Regions from separate parts of the Streptomyces sp. NPDC028991 genome, predicted to be linked through region 1. Evidence: riboswitches for the same ligand, from Rfam matches in the RefSeq annotation. Region 1 holds a riboswitch; the other holds the start of a gene.
The links. Region 1 has a riboswitch for cobalamin ahead of ACZ4V1_RS25000 (cobalamin biosynthesis protein). Riboswitches for the same ligand answer to the same signal wherever they lie in the genome.
Positions count from the first base shown of each region.

Region 2: another riboswitch for cobalamin. It lies ahead of ACZ4V1_RS18500 (ABC transporter substrate-binding protein); the one in region 1 lies ahead of ACZ4V1_RS25000 (cobalamin biosynthesis protein).

Region 1 is NZ_JBVHVP010000014.1:54,626-61,901, reverse strand. It holds gene cobN (cobaltochelatase subunit CobN) at 1-1,519, opposite strand, end outside; gene ACZ4V1_RS25005 (cobyric acid synthase) at 1,516-3,024, opposite strand; gene ACZ4V1_RS25000 (cobalamin biosynthesis protein) at 3,056-4,021, opposite strand; cobalamin riboswitch at 4,152-4,290, opposite strand; gene ACZ4V1_RS24995 (hypothetical protein) at 4,431-4,652, opposite strand; gene ACZ4V1_RS24990 (inorganic phosphate transporter) at 4,687-5,925, opposite strand; gene ACZ4V1_RS24985 (class II aldolase/adducin family protein) at 6,149-6,826, shown strand; gene ACZ4V1_RS24980 (alpha/beta hydrolase family protein) at 7,132-7,276, shown strand, end outside.
Region 2 is NZ_JBVHVP010000008.1:84,814-92,089, reverse strand. It holds gene ACZ4V1_RS18505 (FecCD family ABC transporter permease) at 1-803, opposite strand, end outside; gene ACZ4V1_RS18500 (ABC transporter substrate-binding protein) at 800-1,765, opposite strand; cobalamin riboswitch at 1,854-2,031, opposite strand; cobalamin riboswitch at 2,242-2,390, shown strand; gene ACZ4V1_RS18495 ((2Fe-2S) ferredoxin domain-containing protein) at 2,453-2,857, shown strand; partial or broken gene ACZ4V1_RS18490 (hypothetical protein) at 2,994-3,292, shown strand; gene ACZ4V1_RS18485 (hypothetical protein) at 3,369-3,827, shown strand; gene ACZ4V1_RS18480 (NACHT domain-containing protein) at 3,869-6,751, shown strand; gene ACZ4V1_RS18475 (hypothetical protein) at 7,240-7,276, opposite strand, start outside.

The sequences.
Region 1 (7,276 bases):
TGCCCATGTGCACGATCGCGTCGGCGCCGAAGCTGTCGTCCAGCCAGCGGTAGGCCGCCATGTAGTGGTGCGACGGCGGCATGTCGGGGTCGTGGTAGATCGCGATCGGGTTCTCGCCGAAGCCGCGCGGCGGCTGGATCATCACGACGACGTTCCCGAACTGGAGGGACGCGAGCACGATGTCGTCCCCGTCGACGTACAGCGAGCCCGGCGGCTCGCCCCACGCCTCGGTCATCGCGTTCCGCAGCTCGGGGTCCAGCTTCTCGAACCACGCCCGGTAGTCGGCCAGCGGCACCCGCGCGGGCGCCGCCGCCAACTGGTCCTCCGTCAGCCACTCGACGTCGTGGCCGCCGGCGGCGATGAGCCGGTGGATCAGCTCGTCGCCGCCGGACGGGTAGTCGGTTAGGGAGTACCCGGCGTCCCTGAGGGCGTCCAGGACCCGCACCGCCGACGCCGGGGTGTCGAGACCGACCGCGTTGCCGACGCGGGAGTGCTTGGTCGGGTACGCGGTGAAGACCAGTGCGAGCTTCTTGTCGGCGTTCGCCTTGTGCTTGAGCGCCGCGTGCCGTACGGCGATCCCGGCGACCCGCCCGGCCCGCTCGGGGTCGGCGACGTAGACCGGCACCTCGTCCGGCCCCTGCTCCTTGAAGGAGAACGGCACGGTGACCAGGCGCCCGTCGAACTCCGGGATGGCGACCTGCATCGCCGCGTCCATGGGGGAGAGGGCGGCGTCGGACGCCTCCCAGGCGGCGCGGGAGGAGGTGAGGCAGAGCCCTTGCAGCACCGGGACGTTCAGATCGGCCAGCGCGCCGATGTCCCAGGCTTCCTCGTCACCGCCCGCCGAGGCCTGCGAGGCGTGCGTGCCGCCGGCCGCGAGGACGGTGGCGACCAGGGCGTCGGTCCGGCCCAGCAACTCGTACAGCCCGGGGTCCGCGCCGCGCAGCGAACCGCAGTACACGGGCAGCGCGTTGGCGCCGTGCGCCTCGATCGCGTCGCACAGCGTGTCGACGAAGGCGGTGTTGCCGCTGAGCTGGTGGGCGCGGTAGAAGAGCACGCCGACCGTCGGCCGGCCCGCCACGACGTCCCGGGCGCCGTGCACGCCGAACTCCGGCATCTTCTCCGGCTCGTCGAAGCCCTCGCCGGTCAGCAGCACCGTGTCGGAGAGGAACCGGGCGAGCTGGGTGAGGTTCGCGGGCCCGCCCTCGACGAGGTAGCGCAGCGCCTCCGCCACCACGCCGGCCGGCACCGACGACTCCGCCATCAGCTCCGCGTCCGGCACGCTCTCGCCGCCCAGCAGGACGGTCGGGACGCCGGCGGTCCTCAGCGCGGCGAGCCCGTCCTCCCAGGCGCGCTTGCCGCCCAGCAGGCGTACGACGGCGACGTCCGCGCCCTCGACGAGCCCCGGCAGCTCCTCCCGTACGTCGACCCGGGTCGGATTGCCGATCCGGTAGGCGGCGTCCGACGCGCGGGCCGCCAGCAGGTCCGTGTCGGCGGTCGACAACAACAACACTGTGCTCATGCGGGCGCTCCCGGTGGAATGAAGGGCAGTCCTTGCGGCGCGCCGGACTCGATGAGCCGCCACAGCGCGTCCGTGTCCGCGTGCTGGTCGATCAGGTCGCCGAGCCGGTCGAGCTGCTCCTCACGCAGCGCGGCGAAGGAGGTGTCGGGGGCAGGTACGAAGCGGCGGCCCGCGGCGGCTGCCACCTCGCGCAGGAACGCCCGGCGGAAGCCGTCCGACTCCAGGGAACCGTGCCAGTGGGTGCCCCAGGTCCGGCCGGCCCGGCAGCCGTCCAGGAAGGGCTCCCCACCGGTGACCTCCGCGACCCCGTGGTGGATCTCGTACCCCTCGACGCGCTCGCCGAAGGCCTCGCCCACCGGCCGCGTGAGGGTCTTCTCGCGGGCGAACCGCACCCGCACGGGCAGCAGTCCGAGCCCGTCCACGTGTCCGGCGCGCGACTCGACCTCGTCCTCGATGTGCTCGCCCAGGAGCTGGAACCCGCCGCAGACGCCGAGTACGGGCCGGCCGTCGGCGGCCCTGCGGGCGAGGGCGTCCGCGAGCCCGCGCTCCCGCAGCCACGCCAGCGCCCGGACCGTCCCGCGGGTCCCCGGCACGACGACGAGATCGGCGTCGGCGAGCTCCTCCGGCCGGTCCACGAAGCGCACCACGACACCGGGTTCGGCGGCGAGCGCGTCCACGTCCGTGAAGTTGGACATCAACGGGACCGCGCAGACGGCGACCCGCAGCACGTCCTCGCCGACCGGCGGCGCGACGACCGACTCGCGCACCGTCCCGCGCAGGGAGACGCGCAGCCCGTCCTCCTCGTCGATGCCGAGCCCGTGCCGGAAGGGCAGGACGCCGTACGTGCGCCGCCCGGTGAGGCGGTGGAGCATGTCGAGGCCGGGTTCCAGCAGGGAGACGTCGCCCCGGAACTTGTTCACCAGGAACCCGGCGACCAGCGCCTGGTCCTCGGGCGCGAGCAGCGCCACCGTCCCGAAGAACGAGGCGAAGACCCCGCCCCGGTCGATGTCGCCCACCACCAGCACGGGCAGCCCGGCGCCCCGGGCGATCCCCATGTTCACGATGTCGGTCCGACGCAGGTTGATCTCGGCCGGACTGCCCGCCCCCTCACAGATCACCGCGTCATACGTGCCCCTCAGCTCGGCCAGACAGTCCAGCACCGTGCCGAGCAACTGCCGCTGCCGCCCGCCGTGGTAGCCGCGGGCGCTCATCTCACCGACCGGCTTGCCGAGCAGCACGACCTGGCTGCTGCGCTCACCGCCCGGTTTGAGCAGCACCGGGTTCATCAGCGCGGTGGGTTCCACGCGGCACGCCTGGGCCTGCATGGCCTGCGCCCGCCCGATCTCGGCGCCCTCGCGGGTCACGAAGGAGTTCAGCGACATGTTCTGCGCCTTGAAGGGCGCGACCTTGACGCCCTGGCGCACCAGCCAGCGGCAGATCCCGGCGGTGACGACGCTCTTGCCCGCGTCCGAGGTGGTTCCGGCGACGAGGAGGCCACCGTTCATGACGTAGGTCCCTTCTCGAGGAGGCGACCGCTCATGTCGTACGCCCCTTCCTGACGGCCCCGCGCGCGAACAGCCGGGCGCCCGCGCACACGCCGAGCGCCAGCCAGCCCACGCGCCGGGAGAGCCGGACGGCCCGGTCGATGTCGCCGGAGCCGGCCCGGACGGCCCGTCCCGCCGTGCCGTTGAGGACGGGCCGGTGCTCCACCCGCCCGCCGTAGGAGAGCGTTCCGCCGAGCCGTACGCCCAGGGCGCCCGCGAACGACGCCTCCACGGGACCGGCGTTGGGGCTCGGGTGCCGTGCGGCATCCGCGCGCCAGGCCCGTACGGCGCCGCGCGGGTCGCCGCCGGCCACGACGGTCAGGACGGCGGTCAGGCGGGCGCCCGGCCAGCCCGCGAGGTCGTCGAGCCGGGCCGAGGCCCAGCCGTACCGCCGGTACCTGGCGGACTTGTGGCCGACCATGGCGTCCAGGGTGTTCACGGCCCGGAAGCCGAGCAGCCCGGGCACTGAGGCCACGGCGCCCCACACCAGGGCGCCCACCACCGCGTCCGAGGTGTTCTCGGCGACGGACTCCACGACGGCCCGGGCGATCCCGTCGGCGTCCAGCGCCTGCGGGTCCCGCCCGCACAGGTGCGGCAGCCGTGCGCGGGCCGCCTCGACGTCCCCGGAGTCCAGGGCCCGGCCGACGGCGCGGGCCTCGCGCGCGAGTGAGGTGCCGCCGACGACGGCCCAGGTGGCGGCTCCGGTCAGCGCGACGGAGGCGGCGGGGGAACGGCGTACGGCGCGGGCGGTGACGGTTCCCAGGGCGGCGGCGCCACCGGCGCACACGGCGGTGTGCAGCGCGCCCCAGCCCCGGTGGTCACGCCACAGCACCCGTTCCACGGCGCCGGCGGCACGGCCGAACGCGGCGACCGGGTGTCCGCGGCGCGGATCGCCGAGGAGGAGGTCACCGAGAAGGCCGGCGGCGGCGCCGTACGCGAAGACGCGTTCGGCGCGCACGGCTCAACCGGCCGCGGGGCGGGGGAGCGTGTCGCTGGTGTGCCCGGAACCGGTGTACCCGGGACCGCTGTGCGTGGAACCGCAGCCGTGCATGGCGATATGTCCTCACTCAGGGTGTCCGCGCCCTGGTTGGAAGAGACCGGCGGTGAGAGTTCCTGGCTTCCGGGGTCTGCACCCCGTTCACAGTGGCGGGACCGCGCCGGATTCGCACCGGGCTTCCTCTCCTGCCGCCGTATTGGCTCCGGAAGTCCACCACGGCCCGCGAACACCCGTCAACCTGGCGTTGACCTGCGAAGGGGGAGTGTGCGAAGCCCCACACACGGGGGGTGTGCACCGGCGCGAGAAGAAGGCGGGGCGCGGGACGGTTGGAGTCCGTCCCGCGCCCCGCCTCAAGGGGGTGCGCCGAGGGTCAGGCGACGATCAGGTAGATGCCGTACGCCACCGCCGCCGCACAGGCCGCGAAGCAGGCGTACGCGCCGGTGACCGCGAGGGCCGCGGAGCCGCCCTGGGCGGCCGCCCGCTCCTGACGGGAGAGGCCGACGATGCCGAGGGTGAACAGGCCCACCAGGGCCACGGTGGCCACGAGGCTGACCCCGAAGACGGAGCCGAGAGCTGCCCAGTCGATGCTCATGGAATTCGCTTTCCTTCGTACCCGGGGCGCGGGCTCAGACAGAGGTGGTGGCCGAGGAGGCCTTGGAGTCGGACGCGGACCCCGGGGCGCCGGCCGCGGCCAGGTCCTCGGTCACGCCCGCCGGGGGCGGGGACACGGCGGCCATCGCCGTGGTCACCACACCGGCCTGCTCGGGCTCGTCGACGACGTTGGTGTGGTCGACGACCTCGCGCCGGGAGAGCTTCCAGATGGCGGCACTGGAGGCGACCAGGAAGACCGCGACGAGTGCGGTGCCCCAGTCACCGAGGCCGCAGACCCACTCGGCGATCGCGGCGACCAGGGCCGCGGCCGGCAGGGTCAGACCCCAGGCGACGAACATCCGGGTGGCCGTGGACCAGCGCACCACGCCGCCCTTGCGGCCGAGGCCCGCGCCCATCACCGCGCCGGAGACCGAGTGCGTGGTGGAGAGGGAGAAGCCGAGGTGGGAGGAGGCCAGGATGACCGTGGCGGCGCTGGTCTGGGCGGCGAAGCCCTGCTGCGGCTGGAGGTCGGTCAGGCCCTTGCCCATGGTGCGGATGATGCGCCAGCCGCCGAGGTAGGTGCCGAGCGCGATGGCGATGCCCGCGGACAGGATGACCCACATGGGCGGGTCGGAGTCGGGGGCGAGGGCGCCGCCGGCGACCAGGGCGAGGGTGATGATGCCCATCGTCTTCTGGGCGTCGTTGGTGCCGTGGGCCAGCGAGACCAGCCCGGCGGAGGCGATCTGCCCGGCGCGGTAGCCCTTGGCGGCGGCCTTGCCGTCGGCCTTGCGGCCGAGCCTGTACGTCAGCCGTGCGCCGAGCAGCGCCGCGAGGCCCGCGACGAGCGGGGCGGCGATCGCCGGGATCAGCACCTTGGTGACGAGCGCGTCGCCGTTGACCGCGCCGACACCCGCCGAAGCGACCGCGGCACCGATCAGACCGCCCATGAGGGCGTGCGAGGAACTGGACGGGAGCCCGACCAGCCAGGTCAGCAGGTTCCAGAGGATCGCGCCCACCAGGGCGGCGAAGATGACCTCGGGACGGATGCCGGTCTCGTCGACGAGACCCTTGGAGATCGTGTTGGCGACCTCCACCGAGAGGAAGGCGCCGACAAGGTTGAGGACGGCGGACATCGCCACCGCCACCTTGGGCTTGAGCGCACCGGTCGAAATGGTCGTTGCCATCGCGTTCGCGGTGTCGTGGAAACCGTTCGTGAAATCGAACGCGAGTGCGGTTACTACCACAATCGCGAGGATCAGCGAGAAGCTTTCCATTTACCCAGGCAATCGTTCGAGGTCATTGGCTGGACGAACGTAGGTAACCAGAGTGAACGGAAGATGAACTGAGCAGGGCGCCACGGTGACCGGAACCGGTGTCTCCGCCTCCCTCTGCGTGCCCGGTCCGACGCTCTCCGGAGACGCGCCTGGCAGGATCGCCGCGAAGCCGGTCGACGGCGGGACGCGAGGGCCTTGAAATGCCCGAGGGGAGACGGTGACTGTGACGTATTCGCGGGTCGGACGGGTGGGCGGAGCCGACGAGGAAGGGGCCTGGGAGGCACTCGTCTCGACGGCCCGTCGGACGGTGGCGGAGGGGTTGGTGGTCGGCACCTCCGGCAACGTCTCGGTGCGGGTGGACGACACGGTGCTGGTCACCCCTTCGGGTGTGCCCTACGACCGTTTGGCCCCCGGCGACATCACCGGCGTCGACCTCGACGGGCGGCAGGTGCTCGGCACGCTGGTCCCGACCAGCGAACTGCCCATGCACCTCGCGGTGTACCGCGCCACCGACGCCCGCGCCGTCGTCCACACCCACGCCGTGCACGCGACGGCGGTCTCGCTCCTCGTCGCCGAACTCCCGCCGGTCCACTACATGACCGCCGCCCTCGGCGGCCCCGTCCGGGTCGCCCCCTACGCGGCCTACGGAACCGACGAACTGGCCCGCACCATGCTCGACGCCCTCGCCGGCCGCACCGGCTGCCTCCTCCAGAACCACGGCACGCTCACCTACGGCGCCTCCCTCGACCAGGCCTACGACCGCACCGCCCAGCTGGAGTGGATGTCCCGCCTCTGGCTGACGGCCTCCTCGGTACCGGGCCGCACCCCGTCCCTGCTGACGGCCGACCAGCTGACGGATGTCACCGAACGCCTGCGGGGGTACGGGCAACGGGGCTCATGAAGGGGCGCCCGCGGGGCCGTGCCGGGTGTCGGGTGCCGCGCCTGGCGCGCGGGCTGGGGCGATGCGGAGGTGCTGCGGCGATGCGAGGGGGGCGGTGCGCGGGTCCCGCGCCCCCCGCGCACCGCGTGGCCGGGGCCCCCGCCGACGGAACCCGCGACCCGCGAAGCGCGTACCGCGCGGCTTCGCGGGTACCGGCAGCGGGACCGACTCATGGCTCCGGGCCCGACCGGGCGACCGGCGGGGACTCGTCACCCCCCGCCGCCCGCCCACTGGCCGCCCTAGGACTCCACCAGGAGACTGGCCCCATGCGCACTGTCACAGCAACGGCCGCCGCCGTCACCGCAGCCCTGGCGGCCGGTGCAGCGAGCGTCGCCGCCGGCCGGCTCGCCAGCGACGCCGCGCTCAAGGCGGCTCCCGGCCGGCCCCTGCCCACCGAACCCCGGCTCACCG
Region 2 (7,276 bases), on a different contig from region 1:
AAGCGGGCCACGTCCAGTCCCATGGTGGTGGCCGCCTCCTCGCCGGCCAGCAGCAGGTTCAGGTTGCGCGCCTGGGCCATGAGGACGCCGACGCCGAGCAGCAGGGCCGCGCCCGGCAGCCACAGGGTGCCCCAGTTGACCCCGCCGAGGCCGCCGAGGGTCCAGGCGAGGACCGCGCGGGCCTCGTTGCCCCGGTCGGTGGTGAGCAGCAGCAGATTGAGCACCGCGGTGAGCACCGCCGCGATCGCCACTCCGGACAGCACGAGCCGCGACGAGGTGATGCGTCCGCCGGTGCGCGCGGTGGCGTACACGAGCAGGAGCGCGCCCAGGGCGCCCACGAAGGCGGCCACCGACAGGGAGACCGGCCCGAAGAGGGTGACCCCGAAGACGATCACGGCGACCGCGCCGAGGGACGCCCCCGAGGAGACGCCAAGCAGGTACGGCTCTGCGAGCGGGTTGCGCACCAGGGCCTGTAGCGCGGTGCCGACCACCGCCAGGCCGGCGCCGGTGACCGCACCGAGCAGTACCCGCGGCGCCCGCACGTCCACCACGATGGTCTCCCGGGCCCGCGACCAGCCGGGCTCCTGCCAGTCGGCACCCAGCGCGTGCGTCACGATGCCCCACACCTCGCCGGGCGGCACCCGGACGGAGCCGATCGCGAGGCCCGCCGTGGCGGAGACGACGAGCAGGGTGGTGAGTACGAGCAGCGTGACCGCCAACCCCGTACGGCCCGCCCCTGGCTCGGTCGTCTTCCACCGTTGAGCCGTCCGTTCGGTGGACGTGTCGGTGGCGGCCTGGGTCACCGGAAGCTCTCGGGGTGCAGTCCGCGGGCCAGGTCGTCGACCGCGTAGGCCGAGCGGATTCCTACCAGGGTGGCGGTCAGCGGCAGGACGACGAACCGCTTGTTCCTGACGGCGGGCACGTCGGCGAGCGCGGGTTGGGAGAGCAGGAACCTCTTCTTCTCCTCGACGCTTCCGGCGCCCGCGTAGTCGTAGATGGCGATGACCTCCGGCCTGCGCTCGACGACTTGCTCCCAGGAGACGTCGCCGAAGACGTCGTCGAGGTCGGCGAAGACGTTCTCGCCGCCGGCCAGCCGGATCAGCTCGGTGCCCAGGCTCTTGCCGCCCGCGGTGAACGCGCTCTTGTCGCCGCTGTCGTAGAGGAAGACGGGCACCTCTGGCTCGCCCGCGACCTCGGCGGCGGCCTTGCCGACGCGGTCCTCGAGGTCGGTGACCAGCCTGTCGGCCCGGTCCGGGACACCGAAGATCCTGCCGATGGCGCGGATCTCGTCGTAGGTGTCCCGCATCGTCACCCGCTTCTCGCCGCAGTACTCGCGGTTGAGGTAGGTGTCGATGCCGGCGTCGGCGAACGCCTTGCGGGACCGGCCCTCGTTCTCGGCGAAGGCGCTGCCGTAACCGCCGTAGACGAGATCGGGTTCGGCGTCCAGGACCGTCTCGAACGACGGTTCCTTCTCCGCCAGCTCGGGGATCGCCTCGTAGTCCTTCTTCAGCTCGGGCAGGACGGCGGAGTCGGGGAAGGCCGTGCCGGCCATCCGGTCCTTCAGGCCGAGGGCGAGCATGAGTTCCGCCGGGTGCTGGTGGATGGTGACCACCCGTGACGGCGGCCTGTCGTACGTCGTCCTCACGCCGCAGTTGTCGATGGTGACCGGGAAGCCGGTGGGCACGGCCGTGGTGGCCTTCGCGTCCCCGCCGCCCTCGTCGGACGGACCGCAGCCGGTGGTCAGCAGTACTGACGAAAGAGCCATGGCGGCGGCCGTGGCACGAAGGAACCCGCGCGTGCGGGCAGGGGTGAACAGCTGGGACACGTGAAGCCTCCTGGAGTCCGCGCTCCTCGGATCGGGCCCGCGACGGACCAGTGTCCTGACTCCCGGATCGACGTTCCCTCCGCCTTCCCGCGCGGGGCGCAGTGGCGTGTCGGAGGGGCGCTCCCCGGTCACAGTGGCGGGACCGTGCCGGATTCGCACCGGCTTCCTGTCTCCCGTCGCGGCGATGACCAGGTGATCCTACGTTTCCCCGAGCCGACGGCGAAAGGGCGTGCGGACCCGGCCGCACGCCCCGAGCCTCCCGCACGCCTCGCGGACAGCCTGGTACGGGGGTGGCAGCGCACTCTTCTGCGGCTGGCCCGCCCGGCCCGTCGGCCCGCGACGGCCCCCTCACGCCCAGGAGTCGGACCGAAGGCCGGTACCGGGCGGGCGGTGCGGCGTCCCGGGGTGGGATGATGGCCGACGACAAGGCGACGGCGGAACGAGGAAGCCGGTGCGAATCCGGCGCGGTCCCGCCACTGTGATCGGCGAGCGAGTCCCGACAGGCCACTGCCCGGCAACGGGTGGGAAGGCAGGGACGAGCATTGACCCGAGAGCCAGGAGACTCACGCGGTCGCTACCTCGACGGACCACCGGGGCGGATCTCCCCGGAGAGAGGGACGGCACCGCATGCCCGCAACGCCGGCCGGACGAACGACGGACGACACGAGGGCCGCAACGGCCACCGCCCCGGTGCCGTGCCGCATCGTCGTGTGCCGCGACTGCTGCTGCGGCAGCCCCAAAGTGACCGGCGTCGACCACACGGCCCAGACCGAGCGCCTGCGCGCCGCGGCACCGGTACGCGTCTCCGACTGCCTCGACGTCTGCGACCAGGCCAACGTCATCGTCGTACAGCCCTCCGCCGAAGGCCGCGCCGCCGGTGCCCGGCCCGTCTGGCTGGGGCTCGTCAACGACCCGGACGCGACCGAGGACATCGCCGCGTGGGCACGCGCGGGCGGGCCGGGCGTGGCACCCCTGCCGGACATTCTCGACCTGTACGCCATCACGCCGCCGCGACGGCGTACGGCCCCCTGACCGTACGGACGGAGAGCCGGAGGCAGGACGGGAACCGGGCACGACCGCCGGTGCCTCAGCCGCGTCCGTCACCCCCGCCCCGCATGAACGGGGCCGGCCTCGGCGGCCTCTTCGCCCCCCACCGGCGTTGTCGACGAGGCCCCGCCGCATCGCCCTGGACCAGGCGCGCCCGGCCCGGCTCCTGGCGCCGCTCGCCGGCGTACGCGTGGTGGAGCCGCCGTACGAGGCCGTGCCGTCGCGGGAGGCCATGTGGTGGCACCCGTGCACACCCACGACGCGGCCCACACCCGGCTGCGTGAGACCGCCGCCCGCGTCGGCGGGCGGACGGCCGATGAGCCCGAGGGGCCGGCGGGTGGTCCGCGCACGGGAAAGAACTGCCGCCGCTCAGCGGCGCGGACCGCGCGCCCGACGTCAATCCGGTGGAACGCGAGGTGACGTGCCGCGCGGTGCACTACCGTCTCGCATGTCGAACACGGTGACGAACGGGGGCGGTTGGATGTTGGCGGAGGGTATGGCCGCGCTGGCCGCCGCCGGAGGCGCGGCGGTCGTCCAAGCGGCCGGGACCAGCGCCTGGCAGGGCCTGCAGCAGTCGGTCGCGCGGTGGTTCGCCCGGGGCGACGGGGAGCGTGAGCGCGTCGAGCTGGAACGGCTCGACCATAGTGCGGCCGCGCTGGAAGCCGTACCGGACGACGAACGGGCCGGCGTGCGCAGCGGCCAGCAAGGCGCCTGGCAGGCCCGCTTCGAGCAGGCGTTGGAGAATCTGAGCGCCTCCGAGCGCGAGGAGGCCGCCGAGATCCTGCGGGCCCTGCTGCAGACACACGCCCCGGCGGACGGAGCGGAGGCGCCCGCCGACGGCCCGACGATCCGCGGCAACGTGGACATCCGGGCCGATCACGGTTCCGCGGCGGCGGTGCAGATGCGTGACGTCACCGTCGGAACCCCTCCGCAGCCGGGTCCGCAGCAGGGCTGAGCGGGCTCGGAGGCGGTCAGGCCCCGCACGTCACGGCAGACATGGTCGTCTCGGCCACCACTGGAGGATTCGCGGTCGGGCACGCCGACAGCATCACGTACTACGCTTCCGCGCCGGAGCCCGGGGACGGTCACCGCGCCGTGCGGACGAGCGGCCCCGGGCACCGGCTCGGCTCGTACCTGAGAGCCGTCCGGTCGGCAGCCGATCAACTTCCGCACCCCGGGCTGGCACCGGAGCTCGACGCGCCGTCACTGGCCGATGTCTACGTGCCGCGGCGCACCTCGCTCCGGGCCGCGCGGGCTCCCGCGGCCGCCGAACACGTCTTCACCGGCGACGGACCGATCCGGGTCCTGCTGGCCGGACCGGGCCACGGCAAGTCGACGCTGCTGCGGCAGCACCTGCTGTCCGCCTCCCGGCACCTGCTGACGACGGAGGCGGACCCCGCCTCCCCGGCACCCGCCTTCCCGGTGCTGGTCCGCGCCGGCGACCTGGTGGGTGCGCCCCTGCTGGCGCCCGCCCTGGCGCACGCGGTGACCGAGGAGTACGGTCCCTTCGGGCTGCGCGAGGTGTTGACCGAGGACTTCTTCCGCCGCCCTCCGCGTCTCGGCGCGCGGTGGCTGGTGATGGTCGACGGCCTTGACGAGGTGCCCGACCGGACGGCCCGGGTGTCCCTCCTCGACCGCCTCGCCCGCGAAGCCGTGCAGACGGACACGCCCTACCGGTTCCTCGTCGCGACCCGCCCCCTGCCCGGCGGCGAACTCGACCGGCTGCCCCGCGCCGCCGACCACTTCACGCTGGAGCCCTTCACGGACGACGACGTGCGCACCTACGCGCACAGACGTCTGCGCGCTCTGCCCGACGCCGACCGTCACGTCCGGGCGTTCCTGCACGGTGTCCGCCGGACCCGGCTGGAGGAACTGGCCCGCATCCCTCTGATGACCGCCATGCTGTGCCATCTGTACGAGGCCGACACCGATCGCCCCCTGCCCGACGGCCGGGCCGGAGTCTTCCGGTCCTTCGTCGAACTGCTCTACGAGGAGAACGTCCACAAGGGCGTCAGCGACCTGCACGACCGTGCCATCCACACCCTGGTCAGCCGCTATCAGGTCCCGGAGGACCGTCGCACCGTCCAGCAGGCCGCGGAGCGCGCCCGGGAACACCTGCCGGTCCTCATCGATCATCTGGCCCACGAAAGGATCAGCGGGAACCGGGCCCCGGCCACCGCGATCCTCACCGCGCACCCGCACGCCCGACGACCGGACAAGGTCAAATCACCGCTGTGGGACGCGCTGCTGGCCTCGCTGCTGCGCTCCTGCGGCCTGTTGGCCGGCCAGGGCGGCGACGTCGAGTTCCTGCACCGCACACTCCTGGAGTACCACGCCGCGCGGCACGCCACCCGCGACCCCCAGGCCCGCAGGCTGCTCTTCGACCGGCTGTTCCCCGCCCAGCGGCTGCGCGACAGACTGCGCCGGGCGAGCCGCCGTACGTCCGGCATCCAGCCCCTGGACCCGCTGGGCCTGGAGCCGTCCTACCTGGGCTTCCTCCTCGACGCGTTGCTGGCCTCGGAGGCGCCTCTGGCAACGGCCACGCTGCGGGCCCTGGAGGACCTGTTCGGATCCGCCGAGATCACCGGATACCACTTGCTCAAGGCGCAACTCCAGCTCGGCAGCAGCCTCCCGCGGCAGAAGGCCGCACAGTGGCTGACCGGGTACGCGAACCGCCCCACGGTGGACGACCGCAGCCGGGTGGAGGCCGCCTGGTACCTCGCTGAGCTGGAGGGCCACCTCGACGACGGCGCGCGGCTGCTCACCCGTCTCGCCGGTGACGGCGCGCTGGGACTGGACCACCGCGGCTGGGCCGCCGAGATCCTGGCCGGGCTGGAGGGCCACGAGACGGCCGGGGCCACGCTGCTCCTCCGGCTCATCGAGGACCTGGCACCGAACCCGTACAGCGTTCTCGGCGCCGCCCGGGTGCTGGCCCGGCTCGGCAGTCACAGCTCGCTCGGGGTGCGGCTGCTCACCGAGTGCGCCATGGATCCCGGGAGCGAGGACCACCTCCGCTGTATGGCGGCCCACTGGCTCACCGGGCTGGACGGGCACCGCGAGTCCGGTGCCGCGCTGCTGCTCGGCCTCGCCCAGTACGGCTCCGTCACCGCTGCCCGGTACCTCGCCGAGCTGGACCAGCCTCACCGGGAGGACGGAGTGGGCCTGCTCACCGCGTTCGCGGGAGACAGCGGCACGACACCGGATGACCGGGCAGCGGCTGCCCTGGCACTGGCCGGGGTGGCCGGCTGCCGGGATCGCGCCGCCCGCCTGCTCACCGAGCTGGCCCGGGAGTCGCCGCCCGGAAGCCACTCCCATCTGACGGCCGCCGAGAGACTGGCCGAGGTGGACGCGGAAGCCGCCGCGGAACTGGTCCTGCCCGTCGTGACCGGCCGTGGTCGCCATCTGAGCTGCCGGCTGGGCGCGCTCCGGCTCCTGGCCCGCTCCACCACCCACCAGGGCGAGGCCGCTGGACCACTCGCCGGCATCGCGGCCGACACGGCCACGGAGGCACACCACCGCGTGGACGCCGCCGTGGCGCTGGCCGAGCTGGAGGGGCACCGCGAGGAAGCGGCCGTCCTGCTCCTCGGCATCGCCCGGGACGGCGGCGTCCCGGTATGGGACCGGATCACCGCGGCGTCCAATCTGGCCGAGCGCGGAGAAGAACGCTCGGCCGAACTCCTTTCGGCCTTCGCCGCGGACCCCACGGCTCCCGCGGACGCCAGAGCCGTCGCCGCGCGCTCCCTGGCCATGCTGGACGGCCACCGCGCCGCGGGCCTGCGGCTCCTGGCCGCGTTGGCCGACGACCCCCGGGCCGACAAGGCGCAGCGGACCAACGCCGCGACCACGCTGACGACTCTCGACCTGTACCGGGTCCGTTGACGCCTGCCTCGACGAGCCCCTCGGCGCGCCAGAAGGCAGGGGCGGGCGCGGACGCAACGCGGGGGTCGTGAAGGAGGACGCCCCGCCGCTCCGTCTCACCCCGGCAACGGTCTGCGCCAGGGGCGGAATAAGCCCCTCCCTGATCATTTTCGTGATCATTTGTGGCTAGTTCGGCCCTCACGCCACCACCCCGTGTGGCGGCTACATTCACCCCCGACCGGACACACCCGACCAGGGGGGAACAGGCAACGATGCACACCACAGGATCCGTCAGCCGAATCGGCAGATCACTCGTGGCGGGGGGCACCCCCGCAACCCCCCCCCCCCCCCCCCCCCCCCCCCCCCCCCCCCCCCCCCCCCCCCCCCCCCCCCCCCCCCCCCCCCCTCCCCCCCCCCCCCCCCCCCCCCCCCCCCCCCCCCCCCTCCCCCCCCCCCCCCCTTCCCCCCCCCCCCCCCACCCCCTCCCCCCCCCCCCCCCCGCGGAGCGCTCAGGCGCCGTCCTCGCCGGAGCGGCGGCGCGAGAGG